DNA from 3 places in the Psychrobacter sp. CX10 genome. Region 2 is predicted to be linked to each of the others. Evidence: predicted binding sites of a transcription regulator. Region 2 holds the regulator's gene; each other region holds the start of a gene.
What was found. The regulator PhoB, encoded in region 2, activates phosphate uptake and scavenging genes when phosphate is short. The targets are predictions, from matches to a motif close to TGTCATNAANCTGTCATAA.
Positions count from the first base shown of each region.

Region 1: pstS (phosphate ABC transporter substrate-binding protein PstS) is a predicted target of PhoB. The motif match lies at 1,861-1,879, and genes of this name have one in related genera.
Region 3: AC21OH_RS03125 (NAD(+) kinase) is a predicted target of PhoB. The motif match lies at 8,712-8,730, and genes of this name have one in related genera.

Region 1 is NZ_CM177736.1:2,532,508-2,542,763, reverse strand. It holds gene thiC (phosphomethylpyrimidine synthase ThiC) at 1-420, opposite strand, end outside; TPP riboswitch at 811-950, opposite strand; gene AC21OH_RS10265 (septal ring lytic transglycosylase RlpA family protein) at 1,094-1,456, opposite strand; gene pstS (phosphate ABC transporter substrate-binding protein PstS) at 1,990-3,153, shown strand; gene pstC (phosphate ABC transporter permease subunit PstC) at 3,311-4,261, shown strand; gene pstA (phosphate ABC transporter permease PstA) at 4,465-5,370, shown strand; gene pstB (phosphate ABC transporter ATP-binding protein PstB) at 5,460-6,377, shown strand; gene phoU (phosphate signaling complex protein PhoU) at 6,458-7,198, shown strand; gene AC21OH_RS10235 (hypothetical protein) at 7,447-8,598, shown strand; gene AC21OH_RS10230 (oxidative damage protection protein) at 8,720-9,010, opposite strand; gene argH (argininosuccinate lyase) at 9,092-10,256, opposite strand, start outside.
Region 2 is NZ_CM177736.1:2,259,368-2,269,623, forward strand. It holds gene AC21OH_RS09090 (DMT family transporter) at 1-423, opposite strand, end outside; gene AC21OH_RS09095 (YdcF family protein) at 837-1,424, shown strand; gene AC21OH_RS09100 (M61 family metallopeptidase) at 1,458-3,377, opposite strand; gene AC21OH_RS09105 (FKBP-type peptidyl-prolyl cis-trans isomerase) at 3,873-4,355, shown strand; gene phoR (phosphate regulon sensor histidine kinase PhoR) at 4,456-5,919, opposite strand; gene phoB (phosphate regulon transcriptional regulator PhoB) at 6,267-6,968, opposite strand; gene dtd (D-aminoacyl-tRNA deacylase) at 7,098-7,538, opposite strand; gene asd (archaetidylserine decarboxylase) at 7,735-8,625, shown strand; gene AC21OH_RS09130 (L,D-transpeptidase family protein) at 8,718-9,545, shown strand; gene AC21OH_RS09135 (DUF1287 domain-containing protein) at 9,594-10,256, opposite strand, start outside.
Region 3 is NZ_CM177736.1:763,493-773,748, forward strand. It holds gene prmA (50S ribosomal protein L11 methyltransferase) at 1-221, opposite strand, end outside; gene AC21OH_RS03105 (tetratricopeptide repeat protein) at 316-1,176, opposite strand; gene mrcB (penicillin-binding protein 1B) at 1,377-3,854, opposite strand; gene AC21OH_RS03115 (heavy metal translocating P-type ATPase) at 4,528-7,437, shown strand; gene AC21OH_RS03120 (Bax inhibitor-1/YccA family protein) at 7,530-8,252, opposite strand; gene AC21OH_RS03125 (NAD(+) kinase) at 8,927-9,820, shown strand; gene AC21OH_RS03130 (YeaC family protein) at 9,986-10,256, shown strand, end outside.

The DNA.
Region 1 (10,256 bases), 270 kb from region 2:
ATCAATATGGGCAAAACGAATATTGGCAGTTTTGATATCACGGGCGCGCTCTTTGCCATAGTTACTAGACAAACCTGCTAGGCGTTCGGTATCGACTCGCTCTTCAATCCATTTGTCACGTAGCTTTGGCAAGCCTTTGGTCAGATCAATATCAACATTGGGATCGGTATAGCAGCCAGAGGTGTCATAAACATAAAAAGGCGGATTTTTTTCACTACTTTCAAGGCCAAAGCCACCGGTAGGGGTGTCGATCAGGGTGATTTCACGCATGGGAACTTGGATGTCAGGGCGAGAGCCTTCGATATAGACTTTTTTTGATGCGGGCAGGCTACGGGTTAAATCGCGGGCTTCTTCATCAAAAAGTTTGTCTTTCGTATTACGGTGGGCAGGGGTTTTTATAAAATTTTCTGCATTATTCATGGAACTGTCCTTTTTTACAAATGCCGTATGGCAACTGTCAACACTGGTTTTAGCATCAAAGCTAAAACCGAAAGTAAAAAAGACTCAGTGAGTGCAGAGACTGCCTATTAGAACAGCTCAAACCCTATTCATTATTAACAGACCTTAGATGAAGTAAATTCAGTTTTAAGGCAATACCTATTTTTAGTTAATTATAGTGACGTTTTTACCTAGTCAGACTTAGCGATTAAAACAAAGGCTAAGCGATAACAAAGTAAGCGCATAACTATAAAATAAGTAGTTTTAATAACCGGCTATTTATTACTCAATTATAATTGAAATCAAAATATAGCTTAAAAAGCTAGAATGATTGAAAAGTCGGTAATGTACTATGTCGTTAAATAATATATAGGGGAGTTGCAATGACTTTCCTACGGCGGTATTAACCGCATCAGGTTCAACGGGTGATGTCTCAGCAAACGCTTGATTGTCATTCCTAATGGTCAATGGCCATTATTAGTAACAACAGGTCTGCACCCCGAGTCTACAATTATTGATATGGCTATCTTATCAAACTTTGATATCAATAACAGGGTCAATTAAAAATCTAATAACAGCACCATTTAAGACAATAAAAAAGCGCCAACTAAGTTGGCGCTTTATCGAATTGATGCATGGTGAATAAATGCAAAACTTACTGTCTGCGATATTTGCCATCGCCTTTACTAATAACTTCAACATCTACTTTACATAAGTTGCAGCTAAGCGCTTGATTCGCTTTTTTTGATAAGTCGATAACACGGCCAGGCGTAAATGGGCCACGATCATTGATTTTAACCACGACAGACTTGTTGTTCTTAAGGTTAGTTACTTTAACTTTTGAGCCAAAAGGTAGCGATTTATGGGCCGCAGTCATAGCGTACATATTATATATAGCACCTGATGCCGTTCTTTTGCCGTGGAAACCTGGTCCATACCAAGATGCCATGCCTGCTTGAGCGGGCACTGCTAACAACATAGTCAACAGAAGCGTAAAGGGCATAAAAAGTTTTTTCATAGGTCATACCTGTAATAATTTTAATGATTGGAACTATTCGCAAACTAGGTGTCACAAACGAGGTGTCATAAACTGAATGTCACAAATTTCGTGAATACAACTATATGAGGCATATTTGCCGAGTTGCAACAATTAAAAAAACTTGCAGTACCAAATTAATGTGCACGAATTATACAGGTGTTAGGTATTAAATATATTTCTAAAGCGTTAACTAAATGTAAAGAAAGCTTACAGTATAGGGAATTATCTATATTTAAAGGTTTTCGTATATTACTTAATTTCATCGTACCTATTTAATGAAGTCTTAATGAAGTTTTTCCAAACTAAAAAGCACATAAAACTGTCCTTTAACTGGCTATGCTAATGAGACTATTGGATTAACATATTTATACAAAAATTAAATATTTCATCAAACTGTCATATTTGAAGCGCAAAATAGCATCATTCCAATAACGAAGTCGACATTATAACAACCGTCAACTTCCTAATCTTAATATTTGATAGCTATAACTCATAACTCTTTAGGAGAGACCATGCGCCATTCATTATTAGCTGTAGCAGTTGCCAGTATTTTAAGTTTAACTGCTTGCGATACAAAAACAGAAGACACTGCTACAACCACAGATGACACCGCAGCAACAGCACCTGTAACTGGTGAAGCTCCAGCTACGACTACTAGCACAGATCAGTATACCGATATTGAAGGCGTAGAAATGAATGTCAGCGGCGCGGGCGCTTCATTCCCAGCACCTATCTATCAAAAATGGTCAGCTGACTATCAAGGCGCTACTAAAGGACAAGTTAATTATAACTCTATCGGCTCATCTGGTGGTGTCAAACAAATCAAAGCAAAAACGGTTGATTTTGGCGCATCGGATAAACCACTTAAGCCAGAAGATTTGAATGAAGCGGGTCTTATCCAGTTCCCTACCGTTATCGGCGGCGTAGTACCAGTGGTTAATGTTGAAGGTATCGAGCCTGGTCAATTGGTATTAAGTGGTGAAGTTCTGGCTGATATTTATCTAGGTAAAATTACCAAGTGGAATGATCCTGCGATTACTGCCCTAAATGAGGGTGTTGAGCTTCCTGATGCTAATATTACGACGGTTCACCGCTCAGATGGTTCTGGTACGACGTTTAACTTCACTTACTACCTAAATGAAGTATCAAGCGACTGGGCTAATGTGGGTGTTGATAAAAGTGTTGAATGGCCAACGGATAAAACTGGAACAGGCGTTGGTGGTAAAGGTAACGAAGGCGTTGCAGGTATGGTAAAACAAGCCCCTAACTCAATCGGTTATGTTGAGTATGCTTATGCCAAACAAAACAATATGTCGCATACAGCAATGGTTAACGCTGCTGGTAATCGTGTTGAGCCATCAGCTGACTCATTCGCGGCCTCTGGCAACGTTGATTGGTCACAAGCAGAAGGGTTCTACAAGGTTATTGCAAACTCAGACACTGCCGATGCATGGCCTATCGCTGCTGCCACCTTTATCTTAGTACACAAAAACCCAGAAAATCCAGAGAAAGTTGCTGGCGCATTAAACTTCTTTAACTGGGCTTATAACGAAGGCGATCAAGCTGCGCTGGACCTAGATTATGTTCCTTTCCCAGACGAAGCCGTTGCTTTATTTAAAGATGAGTGGAATAAAGTGGTTGGCGCTGATGGTCAACCTGTTTATACCGCTAAGTAACAAGATTGACTTGTCACTGTCAATGAACATTTAAGGCAACTGGCAAGTAATTGACCTCTCATTTACTTGCCTTATTACTTAAAACAAAAGTTATATAAAGAAAAAGATTTTAGCCCAAGATTTTTTAAGCCAAAGAAAACCATACGTTGGGGACACCATGTCTGACTTACACGCTCAGCTAGCAAAACAAAAAAGAAACGATTTTCTGTTTGTCAATTTGACCAAATTGTTCGCTTTGCTAGTACTGTTATCTTTAGGCGGCATACTCGTATCGTTGATTATAGGTGCGTGGCCGAGTATTCAAGAATTTGGTTTTGGGTTTTATACCAGCTCTGATTGGAGTACCGTCAATGATGAATACGGAGCATTAGCGCCAATTTACGGCACAATTGTCACCTCTTTTATTGCTATTTTAATTGCGGTGCCCGTAAGCTTTGGTATTGCTATTTTCTTAACTGAACTTTGTCCGGTAGTGTTGCGTAGACCTTTAGGTATGGCAATTGAGCTATTGGCAGGTATCCCATCAATTATTTATGGCATGTGGGGCTTTTTTGTATTAGCGCCCTTATTTGCCAAGTATGTTCAACCTTTTTTAATTGAGCATCTCGGGCCTATCCCAATGATAGGCAGCCTATTTGGTGGCCCGCCACTAGGTATCGGTGTTTTCACCGCCTCGCTTATCTTAGCCATTATGATTATTCCATTTATTGCGGCAACGATGCGCGATGTTTTTTCAGTAGTACCAGAGCTTTTAAAAGAATCTGCATATGGTGCGGGCGCAACCACTTGGGAGGTTATGTATAAAATAATCTTACCTTACACTAAAGCTGGTGTGGTCGGGGGTGTTATTTTAGGACTGGGTCGCGCTTTGGGCGAAACCATGGCGGTCACCTTCTTAGTAGGTAATACCTACAACATCAACTCCAACCTTTTCGGTTCTGGTGTCACCATTACCTCTGCTATCGCAAATGAATTTGCAGAAGCCTCAAGTGAAATGCACGTTGCTACATTATTACATTTAGGGTTGATACTTTTTGTCATTACCTTTGTTGTTTTATCCATCTCCAAAATTATGTTGTCACGAATTGATAAGAGAGCGGGTAACTAATTTTAAGTGGTGTAAATAGAAAAGTAGCTTATAGTCAGCGAACTACTAAACGGTTACGGCGTTATCCTTGCTAAGCCTACATGAGTAGTACCTGCACTCGGTTGCCTTTTAATTATTTTAGACGTCTTTAACTATAGTAAATTTAGTCACCTAAGCGTGACACAAATTCAAATTGGTATGACAGGTATTGATAGGATCACAACATGACATCACACTCCAGTGCAACATTAGACAACAACTCAAGGCCATCACAAAGCTTTGAGCAACGAATGAATAAGTCGCTCTACACAAAACGTAAATTTTTGAATGTGATTGGGCTAGTGTTTGCCGTCTTAGCGATGACATTTGGGTTAGTATGGCTTGGCTGGATACTGTTTGATCTGCTACGCAAAGGTATGGAAGCCATGCTAACGATGCCTATCTTCACAGCCGATACGCCGCCGCCAAACACCATAGGCGGGCTGCGTAATGCTATTGTTGGTTCATTTATGATAGCAGGTACAGGATTGCTTATTGGTGCGCCAGTAGGTTTGTTAGCCGGTGTTTATTTGGCCGAGTTCTCTCAAGGATCTTGGCTGGGTAAAGCGACGCGCTTTTTAAACGACATTCTACTGTCGGCACCGTCTATTGTTATTGGTTTATTTATTTTTACATTGATGGTCAGTAATCGCGGGTTCTCAGGGTGGGCTGGTGCTGTCGCGCTATCGCTTATCATTATACCCGTAGTGGTTCGCAGTACCGAGACGATGCTCAATCTAGTCCCTAATCAGTTACGAGAAGCTTCGTATGCGCTGGGTGCGCCTAAATGGAAAGTTGTGACATCAGTGACGATGCAAGCTGCTAAATCAGGCTTAATAACTGGTGTTCTATTAGGGTTTGCACGTATTACTGGTGAAACCGCCCCGTTATTATTCACAGCGTTGAACAACCGGTTCTTTAGCTGGGATATGGGCAGCGCCATGGCGAACTTACCCATGACTATTTACCAATTTGCTGCGGCTCCTGATGATACTCAAAATATGATTGCATGGGCAGGCGCGTTACTGATTACTTTATCCGTATTGGGGCTTAACATTATCGCCCGTATTATTGGTAGAGAAAAACGCTAGTAAATTAGAGTAATTAAATTAAATTAAATAAATCATCCAACGACGATTAAGTTTAATTCATTTTTTTCATATATTTATAAGGTACTACCATGACAGACGTATTAGAGAGCAAACCATTGACAGATAATAAACTCGTTAAAAACAGCAATGACACGATGTTAGAGCAGCCAATCGAGACAGGTAATCAGCAAGAGCAGCCTGATACCGCGTCTTTTACGAAACAAACAGTGGCTGATCTACCAGATAACATGCCGCCAGCCAAAATGGAAATTCGTGATTTAGATTTTTATTATGGCGATTTCAAAGCGCTCAAAGACATTAATATAGATATCCCTGAAAAAAATGTTACGGCCTTTATCGGTCCGTCAGGCTGTGGTAAGTCTACTTTACTACGTACGTTTAACCGTATGTACGATTTATATCCTGGTATGCATGCTGATGGCAAAATTATTCTTGATGGCAAGAATATTTTGTCAAAAGATGTGGATGTCAACTTGCTACGTGCACGTGTTGGTATGGTCTTTCAAAAGCCTACGCCGTTTCCTATGTCAATTTATGACAATGTGGCATTCGGTGTGCGTCTTTACGAAAAGCTAAGTAAAGCTGAACTGGATAATCGAGTAGAATGGGCACTTAAAAAATCAGCACTATGGCCAGAAGTGAAAGACAAACTTAAAGCATCAGGTCTGTCGTTATCAGGCGGTCAGCAGCAGCGGTTATGTATCGCCCGCGGTGTGGCAACAAAGCCTGAAGTTCTTCTATTGGATGAGCCAACCTCAGCGCTAGACCCGATCTCAACTGGCGCTATTGAAGATCTTATTGAAGATCTAAAGCATGATTACACCATCGCTATCGTAACCCATAACATGCAGCAAGCAGCCCGCGTTTCTGACTATACATGTTATATGTACTTAGGTGATATGGTTGAGATGGGTGAGACCAATCAAGTATTTACTAATCCAGCGCAAAAAGCCACTGAAGATTATATTACGGGTCGTTACGGCTAGAATGACACCTAAAATGTAGCCTTAATTGTATCAAGAGATTAAAGCGTTTTAGCAGATTTAAAATATTTAAAAGGGCCCTTATGCCACTAAATGAAAAACATTCGTCTAAAAGTTTTGATAATGATTTGAAAGAATGTATCGATCTATTTATGCAAATGGGTCGTATGGCTGCTGAACAAGTCACCTCGGCCACGCATTCACTTATCGACAGTAATTTGAAGATTGCCAATCAAGTTATTGAAACGGATGACGTGATTAACCAAATGGAAATCAAGGTTGATGAATTGGTGATTTTGCTGGTTGCCAAACGTCAACCTGCTGCCAGCGATTTAAGATTGATTATGGCCTTGTCTAAAGGGGTTGTGGATCTTGAACGGGTAGGGGATGAAGCGAGCAAGATTGCACGCATGGCTCGAAAGTTACACGAAGAGGGCGCATCGCCACGTGGCTATTCAGAAGTACAGCATTTATCCAATCAGGTTCGCCTCATGTTGCTCGATTCATTAGACGCGTTTACGCGTCTAGACCCAGAGCAGGCGTTATCAGTACTACAAAGTAATAATACGGTAAATACTGAGTATCAGTCTGCCAGTCGATCATTGATGACCTATGTGATGGAAGATAGCAGGCATGTGTCTAAGGTTATTAATATTTTATGGGTACTTCGTGCACTTGAGCGTATTGGTGATCATGCGCGCAATATTGCAGAGCTTGTTATCTACTGTAGTAGTGGTAAAGATGTGCGTCATACCGACTTTCTATTTATAGAACAAACTGTACAAGAAGCTTCTGAAAGTTTGGCGGCGCGTAATGGTGAATAAGGTGATTTTATAAGTAAGGTAAGTATTAATTATAAAAGCTAATATCATAAAGATATTGGCTTTTTTTAATTTTTATCACCATATAGTTTCTGCTTCTGATTAAAAGCTGTACACTTATATTTATTAACTGTTTAAAGATAATAAGATTTATTTAAAGAGCATAAGATTTATTTAAAGGTAAAGTTCTATTGAAAAGGGTGATAAAAAAACTGATTCATATAATAGGCTATGCTGTTATCGTTTTTATAATGATAATGCCAGCTTTTGCGTTTCAACCCATTATGTTTCAAGGTACTTCTATAGGATCAGCTGATTTTAATGAAAATATAAAAGTATTGTCAGAAGTTATCAACATTGATGCAGATGCAGATTTTGATACCGCAACGTATCATGCCGAATATCATATTATAAACACACAGGATGGACTGCAAGTACCAGTAATTTTTAACACGTATGGTGATGTTACTTATTATGAAGATAAAAAAATATCCATTAGCATTGATGGTAAACCTGTTGAAGCACAGATAATTGAGCCAAATCTACTGGAAGATGCGGACACAATTTATTCTACTGAAAATAGAGGTTCGCAAAACAACAGTCAAAATGATCGAGCTGTTGTTACAGCTAACCAAGAAGACATTGATGCATCGGGTGACCTAAGCCGTTTATTAAATAGCACGACTTTTATGAGCGAAAATGGAGTTGAACCCTTTCGTTCTTATCAAGAATATTCACAGTTTATAGTTTCAAATCTAGATAAAGGTAAGCATACTATCCGTACTACCTATAGCGTAGACTCGTCTTACTATGGAAGCGATTGGACGGGCATAAACTCCTTTGAATATAGATTTGCTAATTTCAAACCTGCAGCAGCGTATCAAGGGACTAGACTCTCCTTTAATTTCGAAGGTAATACGGATTATATAAGTGTGGATATTGATGCAGAATTTGATCAGCCATTAGAACAAACGAAGCACTGGGCGTCTAAAAAACAAACCCCTACTAAGATGTCATTTACTTATCAAAAGCCATTGAATGCTGTGGCTAAAGTTTTAACAAGTATCTCGCTCTATGTTGTCATACTATTTGCTTTGCTTGTGTTCGGGCGAACAAACTACCAATTACTGAAAAAAACTCAGCAAGATACTCCTGAGTATACTTGGTCACTTATGATATTTACCGGTCTTCTTTTTCCATTTTTGAGTATTATGATGGCGTATTTTTATTTGGTATTCACTGATTTAGTGATTGGGCAAGGCGCCACTGGCGAGATGCGTAGTTTATTTTTTATGTGGATGTTGCCTTTAGCCTATATTTCAGCGACACCAATATATTTTTTAGTGATGTTAGGACTATGTATTGGAATAAAAAAAGAAAATAAAGACAGCACAGCTCATTAAGTTTAATCAGACTTTGCTGCGGATAGCTCTTTAATAATAGGGGCTATTTAGAAATATTCTCTGTCAGTGACATATACTAATTATAAATAGCCCCATATATTTCAATCATATTAAGGTAGGGTTAAGACGGAGGCGTATAACCCGCAGGTCGCTCATAGTCAGCATTGTCTAAAAACTTCTCGCGTTGCTCATTTATAAACTTCTTAGCTTCAGGGTCTAGCATGCTTAGATGGTTCTCATTAATGAGCATGGTCTGCAGTTCCAACCATTCATCCCAAGCTTTTTTAGACACTGTGTTTTGAAGCTCCTCCCCTTTTTTATTGGGAAAAGGCGGGTTTGACATTTTGGGTAAATCTAGTTGATATTTGCGGCAAAAAACCAGGTTTGCTTTTGGATCAAAGGTAGCTGTCATTATTTTATCCTATTATTTTCAAATATTTATTTGCTAAAAGCTAAGTCTAAACGCTGTTTTAAATAAGCCACTTTAAAACGGTTACTTTAAATCGATGTTAAAGCTTTTGATACGCTCACGACCGCGAGCAACAGCCTCGATAACTTGTTTTGGCGCAGTGCCGCCAAGATGATCACGCGCTGCCAGTGAGCCTTCAAGCGTTAAATAATCAAAAACATCCTCTCCAATAGCATCGCTAAACTGCTGTAGTTGCTCAAGCTCAAGTTCGCTTAAATCAACGCCTTCTTTAATACCTAAAGCGACCGCATTCCCAACAACTTCATGAGCGTCTCGAAAAGCCACGCCGCGTCTTACTAAGTAATCTGCTAAATCGGTGGCTGTGGCATAGCCTTTCATGGTGGCAGCGCGCATATTTTCCTTGTTAGGTACTATATTAGGCAGCATATCCACAAATGCAAGTAAAGAGCCGGTCAAGGTATCAACACAGTCAAATAACGGCTCTTTGTCTTCTTGGTTATCTTTGTTATAAGCCAGTGGTTGGTTTTTCATTAACGTTAGTAAGGTGATTAGTTGACCAAATACTCTTGCAGCTTTACCACGCACCAGCTCAGGAACATCAGGATTTTTCTTTTGCGGCATAATTGATGAGCCCGTACAGAATCTATCTGGGATTTGCACAAAATCAAACTGCGCTGACATCCATAAGATAATCTCTTCACTCATACGTGATAGATGCATCATCAGTATAGAGGCCGCTGAGGTAAACTCGATAGCAAAATCTCGGTCAGATACAGCATCTAAAGAATTTTGACAAATACCTTCAAAGTCTAACAACTCGGCCGTAATCGTACGGTCAATTGGGAAGGTAGTGCCTGCCAGCGCTGCACTGCCCAAAGGCATTTGGTTGATACGACGACGGGCATCGATCAAGCGCTCTGTATCTCTATTGAGCATTTCAAACCAGGCCAATACATGATGACCAAAGCTTACTGGCTGCGCGGTTTGCAAATGGGTAAACCCTGGCATAATAGTATCGGTGTGTTTCTCAGCCAAGTCTAGCAACCCTGATTGCAGCTTAACCAATAACTCTACGATATTATCTACCTCTTCACGTAGCCATAGACGAATATCGGTTGCTACTTGGTCATTACGACTACGTCCCGTATGCAGTTTTTTACCGACTGTACCAATGATATCGGTTAGGCGAGACTCGACATTCATGTGTACATCCTCAAGGGCGATCGAC
Region 2 (10,256 bases):
CAACATTGCGCCGATAAAACCCACCAAAGTCGCAACCCATCTCACCAGACTCACAGATTCACGCAAGATAAGGCCAGAGCCTACTGTAGCAAACAAAGGCGATACCATGAGCAGCGCAATGCCTTGCCAAATAGGTACAGGGTAGGCAAGCGCCCACGTCCATAGCTGAATACCAATAACTGAAAAACCTACCCGTATCACGTGCAGCAGACGAAAGTCTGATTTGACTGCAGAACGAATCGATCCTGTACGCATTAGCGGTAAGAACAATAATAACGCTATACCGTATTGTAATAACACCGCGGCGCCAGAGCCTAAACCATAATTTATACCGAGATATTGTAAGGTGGTATTGATGATGGCAAACATAAAGCCTGCTGCAACCATCCAAAATGCGCCCTGTACAGGCTGATGATAAGACATAATGTGGGTCTAATGATGATCAAGCTATGAAATGGAATCAGACACTTATAAGGATGTCTACTTAGGAGGTGGGATGATACCTAATTATCTAAATAATGTCCTTATAGTCTAAGTAGTTTTTCTAAGCACTTTGGTTATGAGCGCTCTAGTTATGCCAGTCTAAATAAATAACTGATAAAGTATAAACCTTACTTTTTATTAATTCTTCATATAACGTCTCGAAGCTAGGAGCTTGTTTACTTGAATTTATTAGCTTGCACTTATCTCATAGTTACAACATAAATCACAGTAATTGTTCATAATTTTCATTACATTTCCTTAAAAATTGGATAATCTTTAAGATATTAATCTCCGCTTATGGCTCTTTGACTGCATCGACTGCTATTGAAATTTAAAAAACTAAGGTTATAACGTTGCGTGTTTTAAAGTACTTAGGTCTTGTTTTATTACTGATTATCGTCAGCTTTTTTACTATCAATGCCTATACGATATATCAGTATTCAGCGACTTATAGCGACGCTAAGTCGGATGTTGCAATAGTACTAGGTGCGGGCACGGCAGATGGTCAACCGTCGCCTATATTTAAAGAACGGCTTAACCATGGTAAATATTTATATGAGACAAACAAAGTAGATAAATTAATTTTAACCGGTGGATTTGGCAATAATGCAAATGAGGCAGACAGCCAAATCGCTAGACGATATCTAATCAGGTTAGGTCTGCCAGAGGCTGTCATGTTCGTTGAAGACAAATCTCAATATACTTTTGAGAACCTGATTGAAGCACATAACATCATGCAGGTACACCATTTAGAGACGTGTTTACTTGTCTCAGACCCACTGCATATGAAACGCTCCATAGCGTTAGCCAGTCAACAAGGCATGGTCTGTCAGCCCTCACCAACCACCACCTCAATGTATCGATCACTTATTCCAAAACTCAAATCGCTACTATATGAGACGTTTTACTACTCGTTAGGCAAGATGGGAGGCAAAAACTAGATTACATTACATTAAAACTTATATTATTAAATTCTACTTTAAAATCTTTGGAGTTAACCATCCCTCAAAACCAGACTCATTTAAGCTTAAACTCACTTTCCCTAGACTAGGATTAGCACTAATACCAGATTGAGTCTTAGAGTTTAGAGTAAAGCTCATCAGCTCATCACGGCGAAAAGCATAACACTGTACAGACTCTAGACCTGATTTTGCAATACTGTGCAATTGCTTTTTAGTCGCTTTAACACCGTCAATCGCTACAATCACATCTTTGGCAGAAATTCCCGCTTCCGCTGCTACGCTATCACGCAATACTTTGTTGACTTTCAAACCCTCTTCAGATTCAGAAACAGCCGCGCCCCACGGTAGGGTATTATCTTTTTCATCGACCTCGAAGCTAATGCCATTTGCCTCTAGAAGCTGCTGGATAGGTAGCTCTTCAACCCCATTCACATAACGCGCTTTAAAGTCTTGCCACACCGCGTTATCAATAAATTGACTGATAACTTGTGTCAAGTTATCATCATTCATACCGACACGAATACGTTTGCCAGCTTTGCCCTGTTCTTTTGCCAATTGATAAAAAGCTTTAACCACATCAAACAAGCGATACTGGCCGTCAGTATGCTGCATTAAAGTTATATCTAAACATAGCGCAACCAATGCCCCTTTGTTGTAATAACTGATTCCGGCATTACCTGTATTTTCACCAGCACGATACAATTTAATCCAAGCATCAAAGCTAGATTCTGCAACACTCTGTAGCTTACGGCCATGCGTTTGGGTATAGCGATTTATTTGTCCTTGAAGCAGCTTTAGGTAGCTGTCTTTACCCACCACGCCAGACGCTTGTAGCATAAAGTCGTCAATATAAGAGGTAAAGCCTTCAAAGACCCACAATAAAGGTGTGTAGGCTTCAGTGCGCAAATTGACATCCATCATCACATCTGGACGCACGGTTTTAACCCACCATGCATGAAAGTACTCGTGACTACATAGCCCTAAAAAGCGCTGATAGTTCTCGCTTGGCTCTTTAGGCTCATCGCTGGTAGGTAGATCGCTACGCGGAGTTACGAGACTCGTTGAATTAATATGCTCCAATCCGCCATAATCATTCCCACTGGCGTAAGTCATAAAAGTATAACCATCGTACTGATCATTACCAAATGGCGCGTCACCTAACCAGCTTACATAGGTTTGGCATATTTGCTGTAAGTCTTGCTGTAGTCTACCTAAGTTCGCACTGTGTTTGCCTGAAAGATAAAACCGATGCGCTATCGTATTATGTGCATTATCATGAACGATAAAATTAAACTCATTTTGCGGCGCAATCTCAAACGGATAATCGATTAGCTCATGATAGTTCTCGGCCTGTAGATGATAATGGTGAGCGCTTTCAGTATGTAAATACGTGGCATTTAACCCACAGGCAAGCTTTACTTTTTTGTCAGTTGTATTAAGCTCATAAAAGGCATGCGGCACACTTAAAGTTACTTCGGCCGCTATGTCCTCCATACCCTCTACCGCTAATGTAAGTGAGGTAAAGTTACCGTATAAGCGTGTCTGATCTACATAAGCGGTGCGTACTGACAAATCATAGCAATAAACCTCATAGTTGACTCGTACGTTGCTGCCGGATTTAACGCTATCAAGTAACCACTCGTTTTTACTCACTTTAATCACTTTTTGCGTAGTGATACTATCAACTGATGCGTCCTCTACCGTGTAGTTTACCGCAGTTATGTTGCGGGCAAACTCACGCATCAAATAGCTTCCGGGTATCCATGATGGTAGCCAGAGTAATGGTTTGTCTTGAGTAGCGGTAAAGGTTAGACTCACATCAACTACATGTTGTTTAAAGCGTTTAAAGTCTAACGTAAAGGCAAGGGTCTGATTAGATTGCTGTATGTCGGTAGTTGTGGAGTCATTTTTAATAGTATTTAAAGTCTTCATAAGGTTTTTATTTGTCTCTATTACGTCAGTGGTTAATTTGGCATTGATTTAATTGGCATTGATTTAATTGGCATTGATTTAATTGGCATTGATTTAATTGGTATTGATTAAAAGGATAATGATTTAAAAGATATTGGTTCGATAGATAACGTGTTCAAGGCTATGCTTTGCAGACTGTGTTATTGATTTAAACGAATATTTGTTGTCTTAGGGTACCAAACTCATAGCATCGTCGCTACTGCTGGACTTCTAAAATGTGCGATTAATAGGTGTTGATTGGAATAGTGTTGAATGAGATAAGCGTAGAATTTTATTTATCAATAAGTAAATATTGAATTAATTTATAATTTTGACTTGAAACCTTACGTAACAATCTCAATCTATTAGGCAAGGCAATCTTAACAAGTGTGGTATCAATTACGATTATATTGATATAATCACTTCGTTTTATTGTGCTACCCCTTTATTTGAACCCTTATTTATTTAGGAAATTTTATGACAACGATTACAAAAGATACTGCAGTAAGCTTTAATTATGTATTAAAAGACGAAAGCGGTAACGTTATCGATCAGTCGCAAGGTCAGCCATTAGCTTATTTACATGGTCATAACAACATTATCCCAGGTCTTGAAAAAGAGCTTGAAGGTAAGTCTGCAGGCGATTCGCTAACAGCAACTATTGAGCCAGCTGACGCATATGGCGAGTACCAAGAACAAGCCGTTCAGCAAGTACCGCGTAGTAACTTCCAAGGTGTTGAAGACATTCAACCAGGTATGCAGTTCCAGTCTGAAGCTGAAGGCCAAGTTATGTTGGTAACTGTTACTGACGTTAATGATGAGACAGTAACGGTCGATGCTAACCATCCTTTAGCAGGCAAAAAGCTAAACTTTGATGTTGAAGTTGTTGAAGTACGTGCTGCTACTGAAGACGAATTGAACCACGGTCATGTACATGGCGCTGGTGGCGTTGAGCACTAATCTTAACGCTATTAAAGCTATAGAATTACAAAGAGGCATTTTTAGTTAAATGGCTCTTTTTATTTGTCTAAAATTTGAGTAACTTATGACTTGAGGGCTTTTAATGCTGCTTTAGAGTTTTGTCTTTACAAATACGGCGGGCGGGAAAATGAACATGAAACGTTGAGCCTTTACCTTCTTCAGATTCAATAGTAAGCTTGGCTTTATGCTGCAACAAAACATGTTTTACAATAGCCAAACCAAGTCCCGTACCCCCAGTAGAACGAGAGCGGCCACTATCTACACGATAAAAACGCTCGGTTAATCTTCCAAGATGCGCCTCAGCAATACCTATCCCATTGTCCTGTACGCTAAATAGCGCCCCATCTTTGTAATCTTGCCAAGATAGGGTGATTTCGCCGTGTTTGGGCGTATATTTTATGGCATTAGTCACTAGATTTAATAGTGCACTATACAGATAAGACTCTGAGCCATATATGTTTTTTTGCGAATCAATATGTAAATCTATAACGTGGTTATACTCACGATTGTAGCCTTGTGCATCATCAAAAATATCGCTTAACAATTGCGGCATGTCGACACACTCTAAAGTGGTCGACTCTTCATTCTCAAGACGAGATAATAACAGCAAATCATTGATAATATGATTCATACGAACCGTTTGCTGGGTCATCAGATTAAAACCGCGTTTCCACTTTGGATCTAAATCTGGCTGGTCTGAGAAAGTTTCGATATATCCCATGAGCACCGTCAACGGGGTTCTAAGCTCATGGGAGACATTACCCACGAAGTCTTTACGCATTTGCTCTAAATGCTGTAAACGTGTGACATCATAAATAATAAGCAGCTTTTCTTGACCAAAATGTGTCACTTCACATTGCAAGTATCGTTCGTTATCTCGCCATGAGCGTAACCGTACGCCCTCATTAGGTGACACAGCATTCACATAATAGGACTGAAACTGCGGCACATCGATAAGGTTTAAGATGCTTCTGCCTTGATCTTCAGATCGTAGTTCAAGCAGTGTTTCTGCTGCTTGATTCCACCACTCCAAACTGTCATTTTCATCTAATAAGATAACGGCATCCTGTAGGGCCAATAACGAGCTTCTGATTTTTTTTACCAGACCCATCATTTTTTGATGCGTTAGTTGTTCTTGTTTTTTGCTGTCATACAGCTGATTGGCAATATGTGTCATACTGCCTGAAAAATCAGGCGGTGGTAAGGTTAAAGAATGGCTCATCCATGAATAAAATTGCTGTACTGAATACAAACGCCATATAAAATATATCAGCATGCTTGCAATAATACCCCATTCAACATGCCCAAAATAATGACCAGCAGTTGCCCCAATAACGACCATAAATAAAAGCCATTTGAAGTCTAACCAGAATAAGGTGGAACCATTGCTTTCTGGAGCATGAGTCGCATAAGCCGTTTTGTTTTGAGAGGCAGGCAGTATCCTTGGTGCATTCCCAGTAGGCTTTAAATCGTCATCTGCAAAGTCGTCTTTAGGCAGGGTATTAGAGGATGGGTTAGGTCTTGCAGATTTATTTTCAGTCATGCTCAATTCCACGCACGTTTAGGCACGGCAGTCTTAAAAACAGCAAAATTTAACCCAATAAGCGTAACGACGCTGGTGGTTATCAATGATTCATGACCAAATTTGTTGGCATACTGACGCCTACTATTAGATAATAAGATAATGAAATTGATCGGCATGGTTCTATGATTAGTCAATAAGGGATTAGGTTTTACTATAGATGACGTCCTGATAAAGTGCAATACGCCCTAATATAAACCCAACTTAATTGGCTTATAGTTGTTGTTATAACTGGTTTAAGCCTTAAGTGTTTAAGACTTAAGTGTTTCATTCTTTAAGCAGCCTCAGCCTATCTACTCTACAGTGCGTTAGCCGTGAACTTGCGTTGAGAAACGGTAGCCTGTACCCCGTACCGTTTGAATAAATCCTGAATAATCATAGGGTTCAAGCACTTTACGTAAGCGTCTGATATGCACATCAATGGTTCTATCCTCGACATAAACATTACCACCCCAGACTTGGTCGAGCAGCTGCGTTCGGGTATAAGCACGCTCTGGATGACTCATAAAAAATGCTAATAAACGATATTCGGTAGGCCCAATATCAACGGGCACACCATCTGCTGATAGACGCTGGCTTACGGGATCAAGACTTAGTCCCTCAGCCATTATGGGCTTTTCCCCTGATAAGGCACTACTACGTCTTAACACTGCTTTTATACGCGATACCAGCTCACGGGTTGAAAATGGCTTGGTAATATAATCATCCGCTCCTGCATCTAGACCTTGTACTTTATTGTCTTCTTCTCCGCGTGCAGTCAACATGATAATTGGCGTCTCAGAGAGCAGCTCATCTTTTTTTAACCGACGACACAAGTCGATACCGGATTGATTACCAGGTAACATCCAATCGAGCAAAATTAGCGAAGGTCGATGGTCGACCACTTGGTTATGCGCCTGCTGAACCTCTTCGGCCTGTAAGCACTTAAATCCTGCCATCTCCAGGGTAGTTACAATCATTTCGCGAATGGCAGGTTCATCTTCTACAACCAATATGCTTTCGGTATTCATGCTAATGCTGTCCTTAAATTTACGTCTACTCTAGCGGATATTTTTATATTAATACAAATATGACCGTTATATTACAACCTATATTTATGACAATTAGATGACAAGCTGTCTAATTATCAATCTTAAACCTCAATTAATATCTAAAATAAAGTTTATAGGCCCATCGTTGTCAGCTTTTACAAGCATATTCGCACCAAACTTGCCTTCGTGCACATTTGCATACTGCTGCCTAGCATATTCAACTAACTCATTAAATAGATTGTTGGCTGCCTCAGGCGCCATTGCGCCGCCAAAATCGGGGCGACGACCTTTGTCCGTTTTAGCCATCAAAGTAAATTGTGAAACTAACAACAGACCGCCTTGAACTTGCTGGACATTCAAATCAAGCTTGCCCGCTTCATTGGCAAAAATTCGATAGTTTAGGATTTTATCAATCATCTTTTTGGCCGTTTGTAAGGTGTCATCAGGGCCTATACCTATATACGCCAAAATACCCTGTTCTATCTTACCAACACTTTTCTCGTCTACTATCACTTCTGATTTGGTCACTCTTTGTATCAATGCTTTCATAAACTATTCCCATACTTTTAACCTATATTAACCATGATAAAATAACCATACACTATAGCCCTACACTAGAGCGTAAGGCACGAGGCACGAGGCACAAGGCACAAGGCACAAGGCATTATACAGTTTTAAGTCCAATATGACGCGTAGGGTTTGCTGAATGATCACTATTTAGATAACTATAATACAAGGATATATCATGAAAGATTATATTAAAAAACATGTGCAGCAGCTACTTAGCCGTGATGGGATATTTACCACGCTGCAACATGTTGTCCCGCAGCAAAAGCTAAGTGAAACCGCAGGACGTTTAGCAGCAAGCAACCATCCTATTGTTAAAAAAGCTTTTGTGAATACCTTTGCTAAAGCTTATGGCATTACGCTTGATGAGTATGCTAGAAAGAACCTAGCCGACTTTAAAAGCTTCAATGATTTCTTTACCCGCGAGCTTGCAGAAGATGCCCGTCCTATTGATGATACAGAGCATGGTATTGTATCCCCCGCTGACGGTATGATTTCGCAAATAGGACATATTAAACAAAACCAATTAATGCAAGCTAAAGGTCGGGATTATGCTGTGGACCACCTCCTTGCAGATACAGACAATGCAGATGCGAATTATTACGATTCAGGAAGCTTTGCGACAGTCTATTTAGCCCCCAGCAATTATCATAGAGTGCATATGCCCTTTGATGGCAAACTCATTGAGACCCGATATGTACCAGGTACGCTATTTTCTGTGAATAATGTCACTGCCCAAAATGTGCCCGATTTGTTCGCGCGTAATGAGCGCTTGGTATGTATATTTGAGACTCAATATGGACGTGCGGCTGTGGTATTAGTTGGCGCTATGATTGTGGCTGGTATTGAGACAGTGGCTACTGGTAAAATTGAGCGCAGTGAAAACATTCAAACCCTCAAACATACTATAAACCTCAAAAAAGGTGACGAGCTTGGCCGCTTCTATTTAGGTTCTACGGCCATAGTGGTGATGCCCAAATCTGCTGGAACGACATGGCTATCAGATCTAGAAAACGGTTCGGTCGTACAAATGGGACAGCTGTTAGGCGTTGCTGGCCTCGACAGTTAATCTTGTTTTCATCGAATTTTCATTCGTTATTCTACAATTTTGCATGGGATATTGTCATACTCTTTTAAATCCAAATTTAAATTGACTGACCCATGCCAAATTCAAAATACTCCCCTGATAGCAATACTTCTAAGACAACGTCTGATAGCAATACTTTTAAGACGACCACTGATACTATTAATACGACAAAGAATAAACCGATTGCTCATATTTCAGCTGCATCAAAACCGCGAAAACGTTATAAGAGAATTAAAGGATTATTCATTTTAGTATTTTTTTGGGCCATCGTGGTTTTGATTATGCCTAAAGAATCAGATGAACCGCAATTTGAAGGCGCATCCACTACGGCTCTACAATCCGCTTCAGCATCAACATCAACATCAACATCAGACGCACTATCATCACATTCATCCGCCTTATCAATCATTGATAACACAGCAAATACTCGTGAGGATGACAGTCCTTTTGTTGCCTCTTCTATTAGTCTAGAAGACGCCTCAATCGATAAAGTATATGTCGATAAGTCGAGCCAAAGGCTGTACCTGTTACAAGATGGTGAATCAGTAAAAAGTTATCACATTGCATTAGGAGATGCACCTCAAGGTCACAAACAGCAAGAGGGCGATGAAAAAACACCAGAGGGAATCTATACCCTTGATTACAAAAATGAAAACTCTATCGCCTATCGCTCCATACATGTCAGCTATCCTAATGAAACAGATAGAGCAAATGCAGCGGCACGTGGCGTCAGTCCTGGCGGCGCTATCATGATACATGGACAAATGAACGGCTATGGCGACTTAGCGTTTATAAACCAACAGCGAAACTGGACCGATGGCTGTATGGCGGTGACTAATGACGAGATGGACGAAATAATGGGCGCGGTCAACGTGGGCACACCCATAGAAATCGTTTGGTAGTGCACATTTTTGAACGCTAGTATTGATAGCATTAAAGTTTATACTTAACTAATAACGGTAATGACCTTTAATCGGAAAACGGAACAGCCCCGCTTCTTCTTTAGTACCTTGACCGATATTATGTATGATTAGCGGGGTGCCATCGCTGGTTGTCTTATCAGATACGATACCTATATGCGGTAAGTTATTGCCCGGTAGTCGCCAACTGACGATGTCTCCTGGCATAAAACTTGACTTATCAGAGGTTGATAAGCTCCGGCCATGTCTCTCAAAAAAAGTTTCAAGATTTGGCACCCGTCTGTGATCGATATTTTTATCTGTAGACTTAAGCCCCCACAGCTTAGGATAGGCGGACCAATTTAGCTTCATATCGTGATTGACCAACTGCTGCAAGTCTATATTCTGCAAACGATACGCCCGTATTACCACATCAGTGCACACCCCAGTCGACTGATCCACATCGCCACGAGGAAACGCTAAACTTCGATAAGCGGGGTCGTAGCTAACGGTAACCCCAATTTGTTTACGGGCATCGTTCGCAAGCTTATTGCCATCACTACTCGTATTAGTTGCATGCACCATGGGACTGAACCCTATCATCCCTACGACCAGCGCACCTGCAATAAACTTATGAAGATAGCGTAGTGTCTGATAGCTGGTTTTATTAACCAGCAGCGATATTTTAGAGGTGTTTATAGTACGACAAACTTT
Region 3 (10,256 bases), 1.5 Mb from region 2:
GTTTGGGCGGTGGCTTCTATGTCTTGAGCGGTATCGGCTTCAAATAGACCGGTAACAATAACCTCATCCCAAAGGGGGGATTGACCAGGTAAGGGTTCAAATAAAGGCTGATCACCGGCATCTTCTAAACTAATAGACAGTGCACCTTCTTCTAATAACAAGCTTTCTGCCAGATCAACGTCATCTTTTTTACATTGCAAATGTAGCTGTTGCCAATCCATAGTGGTCCTTAAGTATAGTGATAACGTAGGGTTCTTAAATTGACAAGTCAATTCATATGAAACCTTAATATAAACCTACAATTTAGACAAAGCGTTAATTAGATAAAGCTCTACGTGCTTCATTAATCACACGCTGATTACCTTGAGCCTGACCTGCTTTTAAGATAACTTGCCATAAGGCTGTTTTTCTCGAAGAAGTTTTAGCCACTACCACCCCCCGTCGTGCCATTGCTTCTGCTTTTAAAGGTTGATCTTGTTTTAGTGCCACTTGTCCTAGATAAAAGTAAACAGCTGATGATTTTGGTGCAATGCGCTGAGCACGTGTGAAGGTATCTTGTGCAGCGGAGGTCTGACCCTGACGCAATTGAGAAACGCCTTTATCCATCAAAGATCTAAAGGCAGGAAGATTGTCGCCTTCTTCACCACTTGAAGATGCTTGAGCTGAAGGTGATGAGTTTTGGCGCGCTTGCTCAAGCAATATTTGATTTACAGATCTATTATCTTCTATGCGAATAGGCGGACTAACAGGGCGGCTAGGTCTAGTGGGTTGTTCAGTATTAGGGCTTTGTAATCCAAAGTCATTCGCTTTAGACTCGGTAGGGGTTTGAGTATTGTTATTATGAACGCTATTGTCATGAGTAGAATGGGGTACAGAAGGTCTGGTGTGATCACTTTCAAAGGGATTATCTACACGGTTGTTGTGAGGCTGTATATCTTCCTTTGGTTCAATGCTTGCACGGGGAACGTCTTGATTTTGAGGTTGATGCGTATCGTTAATAACAGGTTGTTGTGTTTCGATTCTTTGATGTTCAATTGTACTCTGGCTGTTTGTATTAGAAATACCAGTAGTGGTCTGACACCCCGACAACGCTACTAGTCCTAAGCCCGCCATGACTAATAATGAATTTATAGAAAGTTTGTTCTGAAGAGGTTTGGCTAGGCTAGTATGCATCATAAGACTTTAAATCTTCCATAGTAATGTTTTAAGGGGGTATAAAATAGTAAAGCATTTAATATAACGCAAATATATAGCAACTGACGACAAAGAATAACTGACAATTAAATAGTAACTGACCATAAGAGTATCTATATTAGGATTATAAACCGTATGCGGGTTTATATAGGGTACTAAATAGCTGTACTACAGCATACACACTACTCCATCCATTCTACCGCTCTATCATACCAAGTATCAGCATTTTCGTTTTGCTCATCCGTTTCAGCATTATTGGCGTTGCCATTTTGGGAATCAGAGCTACTTTGGTTATTAGGGTCAATAGAGTTATTAGGGTTATTTGAGTTATTAGGATTGATTGAGTTTTGATTGTCGTAATTATAATCACCTTCTTCTTGAGCTTCTGTCAAACTACTATCCGTATCATTCTGACGACTTTGATCAAGTAGTTGTCTGTTCTCATTTCTCAACCACTGCATTTGACGCTGAGATTGTGCTTGTTGATAGATTTGTATCGCACAAGTGCTGGCCTCTTCTGGGAGATACTTTGAGAGTACAGGTAAGTAACGCGCGTTAGGACAGCTCTCATGTGATAATTGACCTGTACCGTTTTGAAGCCATAACCATTCAATATTTTCAGGTTGAACCAGATCAACAGGCGTTAAACGTAATCGTCCCATGTAATCTTTCCACACGGGTAATGCCCCACTACCGCCACTTAAGCCAATAGGTTTATTATCATCACGACCTACCCAAACTACGCTAACATAGTTACCGCTATATCCTGCAAACCAAGCATCACGGTAGTCATTGGTAGTACCTGTCTTGCCTGCTAGGTTTAAATTACTGCCCAGAGATTTTAAAGATTTAGCAGTACCATTTCTTACGACTTCTTGCATGGCATAATTTGTTAAATAATTTACACCAGGTGGGATGCTGCGTTTAGTATCAAGCCCAGAGCGCTGCAAAATCTGACCACGATCATCAACCACAGAGCGAATACTTATTATAGGTGTTCTAAAACCACCAGCAGCGACAACTTGATATACCCCAAGCATATCCATCGGGCTTAGCTCTACAGAGCCTAATAGGATTGATGGATAAGTAGGGAGTTTTTTGTTGATACCTAATCGGTGCAATTGATTTATGAACGTTCCTATGCCAAACTCTACACCTGTATTAACCGCCGCTTGGTTATAGGACTTAGCCAAAGCAGTGGTTAAAGGTACAAAGCCGTGATCGCGTCCCCCATAATTTTTGGGCGTCCACGTGCCACCATCTTTTAATTTTAGGGTAACAGGATTATCATTAACAGGACTGGCTAAATTATACTTGCCACTTTCTAATGCGGTCATATAAATAAAAGGTTTTAATAATGAACCTACTTGACGATTGGCATCGATAGCGCGGTTAAAGCCTGTAAATTCGCTACCACTACCTACCACTGCAACTAACTCGCCTGAAGCTGGATTGGCACTTACTAAAGCAGCTTGTAAATTTTTGGTCTTGTCACTCTTTTTACGTAACGTTGTCAGTTGTTTGTCTATAGCAGCATCAGCGGCTAACTGAGCAATTGGATCCAACGTGGTGAATACTTTTAGGCCTTCGTTCTTAAGATCGTCTTTGTGATAGTTATTACGCAGTTCACGCTTAACAATATCTAAAAAGTCGGGGAAACGGCTTTTGCCAACGCTCGGCTTTTCAACCACATCTAATTCATGGCTAATCGCAGTATCATAAGTCTCTTGGTCTATTTTACCAGTGACTAACATATTACTTAATACGGTATTACGGCGATTTAAAGCCCGTTCTGGATGGCGTCTAGGGTTGTAGTAAGAGGTACCTTTAGCTAATCCTACCAACAATGCTTGCTGATCTATTCGAAGCTCTTTTAATGGTTTATTAAAGTAAAATTGTGACGCCAAACCAAAACCATTTATAGATCGATTGCCGTTTTGCCCTAGATTAATTTCGTTCAGATAGGTTTGCAAAATTTCATCTTTGTCATAGTGCAATTCTAAAAGAAGTGCCATAACGGCTTCGTTAGCTTTACGCTTTAAACTACGGTCTGAGCTTAAGTAAAAGTTTTTGATAAGCTGCTGGGTTATAGTAGATCCACCCTGCATGCTACCGCCTTTTAAATTGTTCAGTATGGCGCGGCTAATACCTTTTACTGAAACGCCTTTGTGTTCATAATAACTACGGTCTTCTGTTGCTATTAAGGCATCAATAAGGGGCTGTGGCACCTCACTAATTGGGACAACAATTCGGTCTTCATTATTATCAGGATAAATGCCACCAATTGTAATCGGCTCAATACGTACTATTCCCGTATCGTTTGGTTCAGTGCTTTGAATATCTGTTATTTTAGAATTATTAATGCTGATTTTAATGACTTGCTCAGGCTCAATGTCATTTGCACTATATTTGAAGCCACGCGTATGAATGGTATATTTACCTGATGCTTTGTTATAAGAGCCAGTACGGTCATAATTTGAAGCGGATTGGTAATTTAGCATCTCAAGCCATTTTTCAAGGTTTTTCCCTGATATAGGCGCACCTTGATATAATTCTAATGACTTTGAGTATACCTTAGCTGGAATGTTCCATCGTTTACCCTCAAACTTTGTAGTTATGACTCTGTCTTGCTTTACAAGATACATCGCCAATACCAGCATACCTACTATAATAATAATAAGTAAAATAAAGCTGGTAATGGCACCTTGCTGACTTTTCAAATTTTTTGGAAAAGAGCTGTTTGGAATAGGGCGGTTTGGAACGTGAGAAGGGGTTAGCGGATTCAAACCACCGTTTGCGTTGTTTAGCGTATTTGGATGAGACGTTGAAGAAGAGGTTTTTTTTGAGAATGAAGGTTTTGAATACACGATATTTTACCAACTGAAGATGACAGGGTTATGATGACGTAAAAATTTATGATTTTCAATGCTATTAATTAAAACCACACCGCGATGCATGTTTGGCGCATTGTTTTCATCTATTTTCCATACAACTTGGGTTTGAAGCACATTCAGTGACTGTTTATAAGCTTTTAAACGTATTAAAGCATTTAATATGAAATTATTTAAACAGACACCGTATTTAATTTATTAGGGACACGACCTAAACTAACCAGCATGCTATAAGACGGCGTAGTATAATATAATTAACTTCCTAGAATTACAAACCTAGGGCATCAAATTTAGAAAAATTAATAAAAGGGTTAGTTTCCTAATTTACTTGTTTTAAAAAGTTTACCTAATTAATTATTTTTTATTCGCAGCGTGCCTTATATTTTATAACTCTCAATTTAAATCAATAATCAGAGCTCATTCAATATATTGTGAAAATTATATGACCCATCCTTCTAGTTCCTTTGTAGATTCCCAGCAGAGTTCTCAAAACAAGCAGACCGATCTGGTTTATTTAGAAGACGACATTAATAACTTAGTCCTTCCACCAGAAGGATGTTGTTTTCATTGTGGAGAGCCTGTGCCCATCACACCATTTAAGGCTGTAATTCTCGGGGAATCGCGTTTGATGTGCTGTATGGGGTGCCAACTGGCCTCGGAAAGTATTGTCGAGGCAGGACTAGAGCAATATTATTTAGACCGTACAGAAATTAACCGTACCGCCAGTTTGCCTACGGAGCTTGATCGTTTAAAAGCTTATGATCATGAAGATGTTAAATCTCAATTTGTATATTCAGATGCCAATCATTCAGTAGCAGAGCTATCAGTAAATAACTTACGCTGTGCAGCTTGCACATGGCTTATTGAAGCAAGGGTTGATGAGCTTGAAGGGGTCGAAAACTGTCAGGTTAATCTCACCAATCAGCGTATGCGAGTCGTTTGGGATGAAGACAAATTAGCCATTAGTGAAATACTGGGCTCTATCAATCAAATCGGATACGATGCCAAGCCATATCGTCAAGATACTCACGAAGCGATGCTTGCAAAACATAATAAGCAAATGCTGATTCGATTAGGGATTGCGGCACTTGGTGCTATGCAGGCTATGATGTTTGCAGTGGGTATGTATTTTGGTAAGTATACTGAATTTAGTGGCATGCTGGTTGAGCAGCGCGACTTTTTACGCTGGGTGTCTTTATTTGTCAGCGTACCTGTATTTTTCTATTGTGCCGTACCTTTTTTCAAATCAGCATGGTCAGCCATCAAAGTCCGTCAAGTCAACATGGACGTTCCTGTAAGTATTGCGCTATTCATCACATTTTTTGCTAGTGTCTATGCCACCATTATGGGGCACGGAGAGACGTATTATGACTCAGTTAGTATGTTTGTTTTCTTTCTACTGGCAGGTAGATATATTGAAAACAATGCGCGTTTAAAAGCGGCAAATATGGCGAATGATTTGGTAGTTATTGAGCCGTCATTAGTGCAGCGTATAGGCAATGACTTACCCTTGGTCAATCAGCTTATATCCAATCAGCCTAAAGATTCAATAGAGCAAACCGATGATTTATCTAAACTTAAAATCAATGCTAATAGTAAAAGTAATAGTAATATAAAGCCATTAGATCGGGCTCAAGGTGCTTTTTATATAACCGATGACTATAAAACTGAGCAATATACGACCGAGCAATATACGACCGAGCAATTAGATCAATTGGCAGAGATAGGGGATGGGCTGCTGACTGCCAAAACGCTCATTGACGATACTCAAACTGATTTAGGTCCTGAATCAGTGACTGCAAACGTGTTACACATCGGAGATATTATACTGATTGAGGCGGGTAGTGAAGTTGTTGCAGACGGCATCTTGTGTAGTAACACTGCAACTGTCTCGCAGAGTTTACTGACAGGTGAAAGTCAGCTTATCGTCAAAAAAAGAGGCGAGCTTGTTGTAGGAGGCTCTCAGAATGACAGTCAGCCTTTTATAATGATCGTTACAGCGTTGCCAGAAGACAGCCAAATTGCACTAATAGATCGGCTAATGAACCGAGCGCTGAGTGAAAAGCCTAAAATTGCTGAACAAGCCGATATTTGGGCGCGCTGGTTTGTCGCGCGCATATTAGTATTGTCGGTATTGGTATTCATAGGCTGGTATTTAATAGATCCATCTCAAGCATTGTGGGCGACAGTTGCTGTATTAGTCGCGACCTGTCCTTGCGCATTATCGTTAGCAACGCCAATTGCACTGACTGTATCTACCAATCGGCTGGCAAGCTATGGGTTCTTGACCACTCGCGGACATACTATTCAAACATTAGCAGATATTAGATATGTTGCTTTTGATAAAACAGGCACATTAACTTATGGCAAACCTAACTTGTTATATATTGATGATTTGCAGCATAAGGAATCCGGCACGACTCAATTCAGTTCAGAAGCGGTTAATACTGATCACTTACTTGCGCTTGCCGCTACTTTAGAAGTCGGTAGCCGCCACCCAATTGCAAAGGCTTTATTAGATGCCGCTTACCAACTGCATCTGCCAAGAGTAAGTCAATTGAAGCACCATGTTGCAGGGGGTGTAGAAGCCATTATTCATAATGCAGGTAACAACAACCGTTATCGATTAGGACATGTGGATTTTGCCTTAAATCGTACAAAATTAAACAGCGAGTCCTCGTACTTAAACGATAGCTATCCGGACTACACCCCGCAATTAGAGACGCACAACGCCAGTACAGCAGTTATGTTATCAAGACAAAAAGATAACGAGTCATCTACTGCAAATGACGACTGGGAGCCTCTGGCTATGTTTTATTTTAATGACAGTGTGCGAGAGGGCGTAGCGGAAATGATTGCGTCGTTACAAGCACAGCATATTAAAACGATCATTTTAACTGGTGATCCAAGTCAACATGCTCAATCGATCGCTAAAGAATTAAATATCGATGAACTGTATTATGGTTTATCACCTAGTGATAAGGTCAATCATATCAAAGCCCTTCAAGAAAAAGGGGAGGTGGTAATGATGGTGGGCGATGGCATTAATGATGCCCCAGTATTAGCCGCTGCTAACATCTCAACTGCAATTGCAGGTGCAGCAGATTTGGCTCAAGTCTCAAGCGATAGTGTTATATTGAATGGCGCGGTTACTGCGGTAGAGGATGCCAAGCGAATAGCAGATAAAGCGCAGCATATTATCAAACAAAATCTACGGTGGGCTATTGGTTATAATACAGTAGTTTTGATACCTGCGGCTCTAGGATATGTGCCGCCATGGCTAGCCGCCATAGGCATGTCATTAAGCTCACTTGTGGTTGTGCTCAATGCCCTTAGATTAAAAAGATCATAACTTTATAGCATCAGTATTAAAACATTTATACAAAAAAAAGGTCGAATAATTCGACCTTTATATATTGAACTTATTGAACTGTTTATTGAGCATTAGTCTTGGAAATGACTGAGTAAACGCATGAATTCAAAGTACATCCATACCAGTGTTGCTAGAATACCAATACTAAAGATCCATTCAAAATCTTCAGAAACACCTGCTGCCACGCCACGCTCAATGTTATCAAAGTCTAATAGCAAACTAAATGAAGCGATAACAACAACGAACAGACTAAAACCAATGGCAACAAGACCACCTGTTTGGAACAAGAAAGGCAGCGTTGAACCGAACAGAACAAAGCCCCACTGTACGATGTAAATTAACATAATTGCAAAAATAGCCGACATCATAATTGAGCGGAATTTTTCATTGACTTTAATCATTCCTGAACGGTAAAGTCCTAGCATTACCGCCGCAGTGACAAATGTAGCCGCTAACGCATTAAGGGGAATGCTTGGGTCAATGGCCATGAACATAATAGACACACCGCCCAAGAATAAACCCTCTAAAATGGCATAAGGTGCTGCTAGAGATTTGGCTTTTTGTGGTTTAAACGTTATAAATATCGCTAAACCAAATGCGATAAACATACTACCAAAGGTGACCATTTGCACCATGCCACCACTAATACCACCACTTACAATAAAGAAGAAGAAGCTCAAAGCAGCAATAGCACTCAAACCCAGTAAGAAACTGGTCTTATGTATAACACCCTTAACGGACATAGACTTGCCGCCAACTGCGAGCTCTGCACGACTGACAATAGGATTTGCCATATTGTTAATTCCCTTAATATATAAATTTGAGCTTTTAAGTTACTCTATAAACGTTAAATTTTGGAACTGTCTTATTGAACTAAGTCTTCATAAACAAACAAATTTATAGCAGTATATAAGCCACAATGTAATTAAATAGAAAAAATAGTTCTTAACTAGAATAATTAATAGAGCTAATTAACGTTCATAATAGCGCACTATAATAATGTTAGTAAAGATTTTAGTGAGCGTAATCGATAATGTTTGAAGCGCATTCAACATACAAAGATACCTTTATAAGGTTATAATGGTAACAAATAGACTCAAATTCAATGCTTAAATGAGAATTAAGTGATTCTAACTCAATAACTTTTTAAATAATTTCTGATATAACCTGCTAAATTTTTCAACGCTAAAAGTATGTTTTAATGTACGCAGTTATTAATGACGTACAAAGCATAGTATGATACGCTTTAAACCTGTCATTAACCCGATATAATTACTCATTTAAATGATTATTAGATTAAAAATAATAAGGTATTTTATTTCGGATTTATCCTCTTTGATACATTTTAATCAACTTAGATCTACCAATGCCTATGGAAAGCTCTGCGCAATCTGACAAAATTCCAAACCTATCAGAATCGACACATTTTCATTCAATTAAAAACCCTGCATTTAGACGTATTGGACTTATGGGCCGTGCCAGAAAACGGGGCGTAATTACGACTATTCATGAGATTGGGCAGCGTATTAATGACATGGGCCTTGATTTATATATTGACTCTGAAACAGCTGGTTTACCAGAATTGGAACTTGAGAAATTAAATAAACTACATATGGTCAAACGTAGTTTACTTGGTGAGATATGCGATCTTGTCATTGTAGTCGGGGGAGATGGATCTATTTTACATGCCGCCCAAGCTTTAGCTAGATACCGAGTCCCCGTGCTGGGTGTCAATAGGGGCCGTTTAGGGTTCTTAACAGATGTCAATCCTGATGAAGTAGGGACCAAGTTACGTCAAGTGCTTATGGGTGACTATCAACTCGATCAACGTTTTTTACTCACAATGGAAATAAGAGAAGGGCGTGAGGTTATTCATCAGGATATGGCGCTAAATGACGTGGTTCTACATGCCGGTAAATCTGTACATATGATAGATTTTCAGCTCAAGATTGATGGATTAGATGTCTACCGTCAGCACAGCGATGGATTAATTGTTGCGACGCCCACAGGCTCTACAGCTTATGCCTTATCAGGTGGGGGTCCGATCATACATCCAAGTTTAGATGCCATATGTTTAGTACCTATGCATCCACACACCCTCTCAAGTCGACCCATAGTGGTAAGCGATCAAAGTGAAATTATTATAAGAATCCATAAAGACAATCGCACCCAGCCCATGGTAAGCGCGGATGGTAAGCAAAGTATACAAATTGATCAACATCAGCGGCTGCATATTAGAAAACATCCAGACAAATTAACCCTGATTCATCCTCCTGGATTTGATTTTTATAAAGCATGCCGTACCAAGCTTAATTGGAACGTACATGCAGAAGAATTTTCCTTAGATGGAGATGATGATTAAATAATCATTAGTTCGTCCTGAGTGAAATTCTACTTTTATTATCTATCAATAAACTTAGAGGTATACAGCTTAACCAAAACCTTGTCTCATTGTTTGATTTATACTGTAGCTAATTGATTTGAAAGTTCTAGCACTTACGTACTCGTATATGTCATAGAGGGCATCATGGATAAACAAAAAATTTTAAACGCAATGACACCTGAATTAGTGGAGTCGTTTAAATTAGCGATAGAAATTGGGAAGTGGCCTGATGGATCAAAGCTGTCGTCTGAACAGCGTGAAACTTGCATGCAGGCTGTAATGGTGTGGGAGCATGAAAACCTACCTCCGCAAGAGCGAGTAGGATATATTCATAAGCCTATTAAAAAAGATGGGTCGGTTGTGGGTGAAGAATGCGATGTAGAGCACGATCATCATTATCCTAACTTACCTAATC